Regions from separate parts of the Sinobaca sp. SA16-1 genome, predicted to be linked through region 2. Evidence: predicted binding sites of a transcription regulator. Region 2 holds the regulator's gene; the other holds the start of a gene.
The links. The regulator LexA, encoded in region 2, represses DNA repair genes until DNA is damaged. The targets are predictions, from matches to a motif close to CGAACATATGTTCG.

Region 1 (5,565 bases), on a different contig from region 2:
ATATAGGATTGAATCAGCTGATGCCCGCTTCCTTCTGCTTCCCATTCAAATGGATCACGAAAAGCGACCAGTCTCTGCATCCGGTAAGGCTCCTGTACGGCAAGAAGTGTAACAACTCCGGCTGCAAGGCCGCCCAGCACACCGAGGTGCTGCCAGCGTGCCCCTGATAAGAATACGATTGTTCCGCCAATTAATAGAATCATCATCGCGGTTCCAAGGTCCGGCTGCAGCATAATCAATGCAAAAATAAAAACGACCACTACAAGAGGCGGAAGTACGCCGCGGATAAAGCTTGTGATATAATGCTGTTTTCTGGAATATACATGCGCTAAATAAATAATAACCGCCAGTTTCACAAATTCAGACGGCTGAATCTGAACAGGCCCAAGTGCCAGCCAGCGTTGTGACCCGTTGACTTCTATGCCTACAGCGATTACCGCCAGCAGCATCAGTATGCAGATTCCTATAATAAAGGGCGTTAATTTTTGGTAGTATGTATAAGGAAAATGCATAACAAAAATAAATACCATAGTACCCAGAACAAACCAGATTAACTGTCTGCCAAAGAAATGAAGAGGATTATCAAATAGATCAATACCGAGTGGAAAACTGGCACTGTACACCATTATTAATCCAAATACTGCTAATATAAAAGAGACACCTATAAGAGGCCAATCGTAGAAACTCCATTTTGTTTTCATATAAACACTATTACCCCTTTTCAAACGATCATTCACGTGTCCGCAGGCCGCTTTTCCCATGCCCTTTAGGTGTAAAGCTACTAGAAAGCAGAAGCTGTTTCAAGCAGTTTCTGTTATTCCTATAAAGAAATAAAGAGAAATAGCACTATTTAATGAAAATTAAACCAGACAATTGCAATTGGAGGATACTATGACAAAATGGTTTGCCCACCGCGGTGTTTCAATCATAAAACCTGAAAATACAATGGCCGCTTTCCGCCTGGCAGAAGAAAGAGGCGCGGACGGTATTGAGCTCGATGTCCAGCTTACCCGGGACAACCGGGTTATCGTTATGCATGATTTAAGCGTGAATCGTACAACCAACGGCCGCGGTTCCATCCGCAGCAAAACGTGGGAGGATTTAAAAAATCTCGATGCCGGCTCCTGGTTCAGCAGCACGTATGAGGCCATCCCTCTTTTAGAAGAAGTTATAGACTGGCTTGCCGGGAACAACCTGATTGTTAATATTGAACTAAAGGGCCCTTTAAAAACGATGCCGGATCTTATACGGGCAGTAAAGACGATTGTTGAACCCGCGCTGCCCGCTTCCCGGGTCATCATTTCAAGCTTTCATCATCCTTCGGTTGTTTCGCTGCATGAAGAATGGGAAGAGCCGGAGAAGGCACTGCTCGTTTCTTCCGGTCTCTATAAACCTCTCCGCTATCTGCAGCAGGCCGACGTCTTTTCGCTTCATGTAAAACGCCAGACCATTTCCGATAAAGAAATAGTCGAACTGATGGAACAGGGTATTACGGTGCGCGTGTTTACCGTAAATGATGAAAAAGCTCTGCAGCGGCTTGTAAATCTGCAGGTAGATGGCATTATGACCGATCACGGTATTCTGCCGATTACGCTTTCCCACTAAAATAATACCGATAATACAGGTGGTGCCTCTATGACTCGCAGCAAAGCTTACCTTCTTACTCTTTTAGGCGCTTCTCTTTGGGGGACTATTGGCCTATTCGTTGAATATTTGTATCAGGCGGGCTTTACTCCCTGGGAAACCGTAGCCATCCGGGCTGTTTTTTCCGCCGTATTTATTGTATTTATTCTGGCCATTAAATTTCCGGGGTACTTGAAAATAAAAGGGAAAGACTTTCCCTTTTTCATGGGGACCGGAATAGTAAGTATTGTGTTTTTTAACTACTGCTACTTTTTAGTCATCCAGGAGGCTTCTTTATCTCTTGCCGTCGTGCTTCTCTATACCGGCCCTCTCTTTGTGACGATTTTATCGAGACTGTTGTTTAAAGAGTGGCTTACCCCGAGAAAACTGCTGGCGCTGGGCTTTACGATTACCGGATGCGCCTTTGCTGTCGGGCTGCTCCCGGGTTTTCAGACGTCTGTAACCACCCTTGCCATGGCAGCCGGCATTGCTTCCGGCTTTTTCTATGCTCTTTATAGCATTTTCGGAAAATATGTAAGCCGGACGTATCATTCCATCACGATTACGGCTTATTCGTTTATCTGTGCCAGCCTGCTGATGATTCCAGCCGGGGGCCTGTTTGCTAAAAGCAGCCTGCTTTTCCAGCCGCAGGTACTGCTGTTTGCCTTTGGCCTTGCCATTGTGCCGACGGTGCTCGCTTATATTCTTTACACGCTCGGCCTCACCCATATTGAATCAAGCCGGGCTTCGATCCTATCTACGGTCGAACCCGTAGTCGCTATTATTATTGGGGTCGCCGTGTTTGGCGACCGACTCGATGGGTGGCAGACGCTCGGCGTGCTGCTTGTGCTATCTTCTGTTCTGCTCGTCGCCGAAACCAAAAAATCAAAAACTGCGCTTCTGCCGGACAGTCCATAAGAAAAGCCAGCTTTCCTTTGATTAGGAGAGCTGGCTTTTTCTCCGCAGTACTTCTGCGGTCTGTACGGCTTTTTTTAAGGCAATCACGTGCATCGTGTTATCTTGCATAATGACAATCAGCCTCTTTTTTTCCGCATAGGGCGAGCCGACACGATTTGCTTCGTCGTGCTCCAGAGCGGACGGCCCCTGTGATACTTCAATTTGTTTCATCTGGTCAATCGGAAGCGTCAGTGTCTGCAGAGAATGCTTAATATATAAGGTGTTCTCCCTGATTTTGGCACGCGTCCGGACAAAATATACATACACTACTGCAATAATGAGCAGCAGAAGAATTCCAGCAGCCATTTTCATCTACAGTCCCTCTTTTCTATTTTTTCCGTCAGGGTCTATTCTAACAAAATATCGAATACACTTTGCAATTCTTTTATCCTGCCTATAAAATAAGAACAAATGTTCGTAAAATGGTTTGTTTTTTTTGCTGTATTTACCTTTTGTTCATATAGAAGCATATGCCTCACCCTAATTTTGATATGAAAGAACAGAAAGGAGGGAACATCGTGGCTTATTATTTATCACATCTTCTGGGAAAATGCCCTCGGCTTGATTACTATATTCACACGCATAAACAAGCGCTCTCTTCTCCTGCCCTCCGCCAGTTTCTGGCCGACCCTCTTCACTCCAACCTATTTGCAGAGGCGGTCTGTTATACAGATGAAACGTATCAGAAAGCACTGGATGAGGCGTTCAGGCAGTATCGGGAGGAAAAGAAATTAACAGCGTATATTTTAAAGTCTCTTCACTGGCATGCGGTGCAATTCGATAAGAAACAGCGGAAAATAGAAACCCTGCAGCCGCTGATTGTAGACAGTGATACGTGGGAAGAGCCGGTATGGGAGCCTCCTCTGTCTCCGCATGTTCTTGCCGAAGAGCTCGAAAACCGAAAGCTGTATGCCGCCTACCAGGCATTAACCCCGCATCAACAGTGGATATTACAAAAGAGCTACGCAGAGCAGATGAGGGATATTGATCTTTCCTATCTTACTAATGTGACGCCTCAGGCTATTTACCGCTCCAGGCATCAGGGACTTGCCAAACTTTACGCTTATATTACAGCGACCACCCATTAAAGGAGCGAGATACTATGACAGCATCTCTGTATGTATTAGCAGAAAAAGCCAAACAGCAGGACCGGGAGGCCATGTATGACTTCCTGCAGAAATTTGAGCCTTTTATTCAGAAATCATTGTCGCAGACCAAACCGCAGAACCGGGAAGACCTGCGCCAGGACCTCCGATTAAAGTGCATGGAATGTGTTCACCGCTTTGAACCGGGCCGGACGCCCGGGTTTTTCGAATTTGTCAGCACACTTGAGCATAATCAAAAATAACAGCAAAAGCGTTTCTTTTATCACTATTTCCTTTTTTATACGGAATAGGACCTATTATATGTCTTACATTTCAATATGATGACAGGGTCTTTAAGACTATATAACGCTTTGCAAATCCCCTTCTCATTCGGTGTCCGTTCGGCTTATACTAATAAATGACAACAAACCTGACATTTTAAACAGCAGCAGACGGGTATCGATTAAAGGGGGATTATGGTGAAAAATCGTTTTACATGGATGAAGTGGGGCATTCCATTTGTTATTGTTCTTACATTGGGATGGGCAACATATTATTTTGTTACTCCTACCTTCAGCCATCAGTACCAGCAGTTGACCGAACGTGTAGAAGTTGGCGTTAAATACACAAATCCCGAAGAATCTATTGTTTATATTCACCCCTACATCGAAAACCCGAACAGCGAGGAAATCACCTGTTATCATGATGACCAGTTCGTAGAGATACGTGTTCTTGATGAAGATGGCAATCACCTCGATGAGGCGGTTTCTATGGAAGAAAAACGTGGAGAATCTTCTACAGATGAAGAAGTATTAAAACCCGGCCAGAAAACAATGAACTCCACCTATTATAAAGTGGAACTTCCTGATAACGCTGATTCCATTCAGCTTATTTACAACGGTTCCGTTAAGGACAAGCATGGTATCGACCAACTAGAGGAAACGATAGATGTGAACCTCGACTACCTTATCATGTAGAACGGGTACCAGCTTCAGAAGATAAACCAAAACCGCTTCGGACTCCAGAGAGCCCGAAGCGGTTTGTTTATTCTGCTATATTTACAAATATGTCCTCTGTGTCCGGTGTCTCGGAAATGTAATCCATTTCTGCAAGCCAGCTGATCGTTTCCTCCCAGGATTCCCGGTCCTGGCTGCCAAAGGCTTCTTCTTCCGTTTCCATTTTCTCCATTAAAACATCCAGACTTTCTTCTTCCACTTCCCGTTCAAGCGGAAAATTTTCCTGATCTTCATTCTCAAACAGACTGTCCAGGCTTTCTTCCGGATGGTCTTTCATATATGTGTATCCTTTTTCCGCCGCGGTCCAGAACGCGTTAATTTTTTCTTCCTCTTCCGCCAGTGTTTCTTCGTTTGTAACGAGAACGAGCTCGTAAAAAGGCGGCACACCGTAATCCACCGGATCAAAGTATTCTACGGAAGTGCCGGCGTGTTCCAGCACCGGTACTTCATGGTTAATGTATGCGCCGCTTACCGCATCGGCCCGGTCGCTTACTAAAGAGGACTGCAGCTCAAAACCAATATCCACCAGATCAACTTCTTCAAACTGACCGCCATCATTTTCCACCATCGTTTCTACAATTGGTTCATTGACCGGTATCCCGGGGTATCCAACTGTCCGGCCTTCTAAATCTCTTGGTCGTTCTATGTCGGAGTCTGCTTTGTACACAACGTGATTAAGAGGAGACCTCACAATCGCCGCCACGCTTACTACAGGGATTCCTTCGGTCCGCGCTGTAATAACATCCGGCTGATAGGTAATGCCAAAGTCCACTTCTCCTGCAGCCGCCAGGTTCAAAGGATCCGTTGGATTGGTGGGGAACATAATATTTACGTCCAGACCTGCTTCCTCGAAGTATCCGTTTTCCTGCGCGGTGTACAAGTAG
Region 2 (5,565 bases):
AACGATGGCACGTGCTTGGAAATGGCCTGAAGCGCATCGCCTGAAGCAGCACGCGTAGCTACCTTTTCATTCGTATAGGCGGGAAGTTCTTTTTCCCATCCTTCAGGAAGCTCCCCTTTTAGCGCCTTAATGAATTGTTCAGCATCTTTTGGGTGCTTTTTCTGGTAATCCGTAAACAAATCGTTCCATTCTTTTTCTTTGCGGGCGCCTGCTGCTTTTTTCTCAGCGAAAAAGGCCGTTACTTCTGCCGGTACGTGGAATTCTTCTTCGTATTCCCACTTGTACATTCCTTTGGCCAATGTAATTTCTTCAGCGCCAAGCGGAGCACCGTGTGCTGCGTTGGTACCGCCTTTATTAGGAGAGCCGTAACCGATTGTCGTTTTGACTTCGATTAAAGTTGGCTTGCCTGCTTGCTTTGCTTCTTCAATTGCTTCTTTAATAGCTTTCGTATCATTGCCATCTTTTACGAGGATGGTGTGCCAGCCATATGCATCATAACGCTGCATGACATTTTCGGAAAATGACTGGTGCAGATCGCCATCGAGCGAAATATCGTTGGAATCATAAAGCACAATCAGGCGGTCCAGGTTCAGGTGACCGGCTAAAGAAGCGGACTCTGAACTGACCCCTTCCATGATATCCCCATCGCCGCATAGAACATATGTATAATGATCTACGAGCGGGAAGCTGCTTTTGTTGTAAGTAGCTGCCATATGGCGCTCTGCCATAGCCATGCCTGTTGCCATCGCAAGCCCCTGGCCAAGCGGACCGGTGGTGGCTTCAACGCCTGGTGTATGGCCGTATTCCGGGTGTCCCGGAGTTTTGCTTCCCCACTGTCTGAAGTTCTGAAGCTCTTCCAGAGAAAGGTCATAGCCGGTAAGATGAAGCAGGCTGTATAAAAGCATAGAGCCGTGTCCCGCGGATAGAACAAAACGGTCGCGGTTAAACCATTCCGGGTTGCCAGGATTATGATTCATGCACTCTGTCCACAAAGTAAAGGCCATTGGTGCCGCTCCCATAGGTAATCCCGGGTGACCGGAATTAGCCCGTTCAATGCTATCGATCGATAACGTACGAATCGTATTAATAGCTAAATTTTCTAATTGCGTCGCTGTAGTCTGCGCTGCCATAATCGTATTCTCCCCTTGTCTCTGTTTAGTAATTAACGTCCATCCATGAATAAATAATAAACGCTTTCTTTTTATTATACAAGAATCGCGGCGAAATACGTGGAATTTTTCTAAATCGTGCCGGCTTTCTTTTGACAGGCCGGATCTACCATCTCCGCTGTTTCTAATTCCTTTTGTTTAACGGAGTTGTAACCACGTTAAAAAGACCATCCTCTATTGTTTTAACGAAAATGGTCTTCCGGATTCCGCTCTTCGGGCAGCGGCTCATATACGAATATAATATCATTACGCCAGATGAAGAATATATTTGTGTGCCACGCTATCTGGAGCGGTACACTTTACGTTCTTTCTTTGATCGGTCCAGCTTATCGGGGGTAACGTCAGCGCCTTCAGGATCCACTACTTTAACCGAATGAAGCTGGTCTTTAAATGACGAACGGAAACTCTGCAGGTATTCTTCTCTCAGTTCGTGCTGTTCTATGCTCTCAGACTCCGTCAGGCCGGTTGTCTTCGCGCGCTGGGACAGCTCATTAATGCGTGCAATTTTGTCTTGGGATAACATGATATTCCCCCCTTTTATGTTCGTTTCCATGAATATCCTTCTATATTAATGGTACTTATATACCCGCTTTTATGCAAACGGAACCATCTTTGTTCTGGAGGGATAGGAAGGTATAGGGCCTCACCAAAGGCGCTCAGCCTTCACTACGACTGTTCATCTTCTTTTTTCATATGCTCCCGGTAGCGCCGGTGCACCGTGGCTTTAGATACATCGTATCCGAGTCCGCGCAGGGTCGCGGCAATATCATAAAAGGGAAGGTCCCGCTGACGGAGCCTGATGATCTCTTCTATCGGCACTTCTTTTTTTACACGCTCTCCCTGGCCCCGGTTTTTTAAATTCTTATCGGGGCGGTAGCCATTTTCTACTGCCCGCTTCATTCCGCGCTTGATCTTAAAATTATGCAGCCTGCGCTGATGCTCCTCCACGATGGAGAGTATATCAATCAGCATACTGTCTGACTCAGATAATTCAAGCACGCCGTTTTCCCGGACGGAATAAATTGTTACTCCACTTTTGTGGAGGGCGTGAAGGACCGCTACTTTTGCATGGCCTCTTCCAAGTCTCGTATCATCCTGCACGCACAAAATAGAAGCCTTTCCTGACGAAAAGTCTTCAAGCATCTCCAGCAGCCCTTCTCTTTCCATAGAATAGCCGCTCTGTTCTTCTTTGATTGTTTTATAAATAGGCAGATTGTTTCTCTTGGCAAGAGATGTCAATTCCTCCACCTGCCGCTCCAGAGAAGTCTGCTGTTCTTTCTTTTCGGTACTCACCCTGCAGTAGATAATGCACTTCTCCATCGTCCCACTTCACCTTCTGATTACTTTCATTAGTCCAGGGTATAATTCACCCATTGATAGGCGGTTAATTCCTGTTCGATCTGAAGCTCTTCTGCTTCCTCCGTTATATCGTCTTCATAAACAAAACCTGCTTCTGCATCTGGTGCATTAATCTGGACGGCTATAATTAGAAATAAAATTGATGCTGCAAATAGTAATAATATCATCCATTCCTGCATCGTTACATTCGTTATTTTTGAAATCATTGTAATTCCCCCGTTTTTAAGAATGTGTGTTCCCTTTTTTAAAAGTATAATAAGAACTTCTGTTCCCGTCAAGTAAAATTAGAACGGATGTTTGCATGTTCGTATTATTCATGATACAATTTTTTAAAATAACATTACACGCACAGGAGGTGCCGGGACTTTGACTAAATTATCAAAACGACAAGAACAAATACTTGACTATATAAAAGGGGAAGTACGTCTAAAAGGCTATCCCCCGTCTGTCCGGGAAATCGGAGAAGCTGTGGGACTCGCTTCCAGTTCTACCGTGCACGGACATTTATCCAGGCTTGAAAGCAAAGGTTTTATTCGACGCGATCCTACTAAACCAAGAGCAATAGAGGTGCTGTCTTTTGAAGATGCACCGCCTGAAATATCCGAAAGCTCTGCTGTGTACGTTCCGATGCTCGGTAAAGTTACAGCCGGTGAACCCATTACAGCTATCGAAAACATAGAGGAATACATTCCTCTTCCGGAACGTATGGTGGCAAATGAACATGAGAATGTTTTTGTCCTTACTATTCAGGGGGAAAGTATGATTGAAGCCGGTATTTACGATAAAGACCTGGTTATTGTCAGACAGCAGCAGACAGCAAACAACGGAGACATTATTGTAGCAATGACCGAAGAGCTCGAAGCGACCGTAAAGCGTTTTTACAGGGAGAGCGGTTATATCCGCCTGCAGCCTGAAAATGCAGCCATGGACCCTATTATTCTTGATGACTGTACTGTTCTTGGTAAAGTCATCGGCGTTTTCCGCACCATTCATTAACGAATAGAAAACGGCTTCCTTCATTATTGAAGAAAGCCGTTTTTTCATTGAGAGGTTTTGAAAAAACCTGTTGTGGTATACAAATATATAATTAAATACAGCTATGATCATGGAAAGGAGATAAGCCATTGCTCTATATTAAATGCCATTCATGCGGCAAAGAAACAAAAGCAGAGGTGCAGATGCCGGCTTCTGATCTAAGCGATGCTGCTATTGATCAGGAATACCAGAATTGCCCTCAGTGCGGCAGTCCTATTAAGCTGCTTGCCGATGATATATACGAAAAATAGAATGCCCACTGGGTATTCTATTTTTATTTGCTTCTTTTTTTCTATTGTTCACCAGTTAGTCATTTTTTTCGCTGTTTTGTCACTTTTTAGACATTGATTTCACGTCTCTAATGCGGTTTAATAGGAATAAGGCAAACAACGCTCACTATTTCACAAGAGCGGAATCTATACTAATCAGGAGATGTTGAAATGGCTGCATCTAATATAATGGAACGTGTATTTAACAGTACATTATTTATCGGCGTAATTTCCGCTGTGCTTGCTAACTTAATTTTGATCGATATTCTCCATTTTCAGGAGACTCTCGCTCTTACTATACTGGTTCTGGTGTTCATTTTTCTTCTCGTATTTACCGCAGTAAAATCTATCTTTTTTCTATTTCTTGATGTCGTAAGGCATTAAAAAAGCGTCCCCTGCAGGGAACGCTTTTTTTTATTCTTCTGGTTCTGGTTCTTTTACCGGCTTGGTGTCTTCTCTTAAGTTAAACCCGGTTAATTCTTCATAAGAAGTGGTGCGATAGGTTTCATAATGCTTTTCTACTTCTTTATCAACATCTTTTTGAGAAAGTACATTATGACGTAGAATAAGATCCCATAAAATTTTGTTTCTTGCCTGCTCGATAGAAAGCTGACTCGCTAAATCCATAATCATATCTTCTGTATTTCTTCCACTTACCATATTCGTTCCATCCCCTTTCCGTATGCCATTATCCTACAGTATACCGTATCCTTCAAGGGAGAGTCCTTGTCCCTTGTATTCCATCTTAAAATTGTGCGCTTTCTGCCTGGAGGTGCTTCAAATCGGTTCTTCCTGCTTCATCGTTTTGATATCCCGGGAACCGGGAAGAGAACAAAGAGACCATTTAAACAAAGGAGAGATACATGTGGATATTATTAAAAAGTTTGTTGACCATCATATGGACAAATATAAAGAAGGAAATACGTTTGAAGCCGATGACGCTTTTCGACGGGACCAAAAGGAAGTTGCTGATTCATTGGGCCTTAACCTGCAGGACCCGGCGGATGAACGATTATTCCGGTCATTTGAGAGTATGGTAAAAGATTACGCTAACGGCACTAACTCGTACGATGAAATTGAGCATAAAGCAGTTGAAATCCAAAAAAAATAATCATCTAAAGCTCTCACGCTTGAGAGCTTTTTTATTTTGTTACTTTTGTAACGACGGTATAATGCTCATCTGTATGCTTTATAACCTGCTGAATCTCCGCATGCTGGAATTCTTCGGCATACTCCAACATTAACTTTTCTATTTCGACTGGAAGAAACCCCGCATCTTTTAAAAAAAGATCATGGTATAACTCTTCTGTCATATTATCTCCCCGCTTTCTTGTTTTCTTCTTCTATTATAAAAGATTTTTTCTTCATATTCGCGGTTTTAAACCGATACATAGAAAAAGCTAATAAAATGCAACCTTTTTTAGGAAATATCGACTATAATAAAGTAAACTATTTACCATAATTATGAATATATAGATACAGGAGGACTAACGTGAAAAAATTTATAGTAGGAATTGCTATAGCCGGTATTATGGGCGCTGTCACTTCCTGCGGCATCGCCTGACAGCTGCCGGGTTTCCTGTCGTTCAGTCCGTATCCACCCTACATATTAGAAAGAGCCTGTTCCCTTAGGGGCACAGGCTCTTTTCTGCAGTATACGTATTAAATAAACAGGTTAATGTTGGACTCTTCTGCTTCTGCCAGGTAAGTAGCGACACCGGCGTAATCCAGTC

Region 1: a site for LexA is predicted at 2,985-2,998, ahead of AC5W2J_RS02815 (sigma-70 RNA polymerase sigma factor region 4 domain-containing protein). Genes of this name have one in related genera too.

The regions. Positions count from the first base shown of each region.
Region 1 covers NZ_JCAKFL010000001.1:578,801-584,365, forward strand. Annotated here, with positions in the region: gene ftsW (putative lipid II flippase FtsW) at 1-701, opposite strand, end outside; gene AC5W2J_RS02800 (glycerophosphodiester phosphodiesterase family protein) at 892-1,605, shown strand; gene AC5W2J_RS02805 (EamA family transporter) at 1,636-2,541, shown strand; gene AC5W2J_RS02810 (SunI/YnzG family protein) at 2,563-2,886, opposite strand; gene AC5W2J_RS02815 (sigma-70 RNA polymerase sigma factor region 4 domain-containing protein) at 3,099-3,668, shown strand; gene AC5W2J_RS02820 (helix-turn-helix domain-containing protein) at 3,683-3,928, shown strand; gene AC5W2J_RS02825 (hypothetical protein) at 4,145-4,642, shown strand; gene AC5W2J_RS02830 (ABC transporter substrate-binding protein) at 4,710-5,565, opposite strand, start outside.
Region 2 covers NZ_JCAKFL010000003.1:627,949-633,513, reverse strand. Annotated here, with positions in the region: gene tkt (transketolase) at 1-1,130, opposite strand, end outside; gene AC5W2J_RS11190 (DUF896 domain-containing protein) at 1,450-1,692, opposite strand; gene AC5W2J_RS11185 (YneB family resolvase-like protein) at 1,836-2,489, opposite strand; gene AC5W2J_RS11180 (hypothetical protein) at 2,519-2,734, opposite strand; gene lexA (transcriptional repressor LexA) at 2,895-3,524, shown strand; gene AC5W2J_RS11170 (hypothetical protein) at 3,653-3,814, shown strand; gene AC5W2J_RS11165 (hypothetical protein) at 4,004-4,216, shown strand; gene AC5W2J_RS11160 (hypothetical protein) at 4,247-4,492, opposite strand; gene AC5W2J_RS11155 (hypothetical protein) at 4,698-4,943, shown strand; gene AC5W2J_RS11150 (hypothetical protein) at 4,975-5,145, opposite strand; gene AC5W2J_RS11145 (DsrE/DsrF/DrsH-like family protein) at 5,495-5,565, opposite strand, start outside.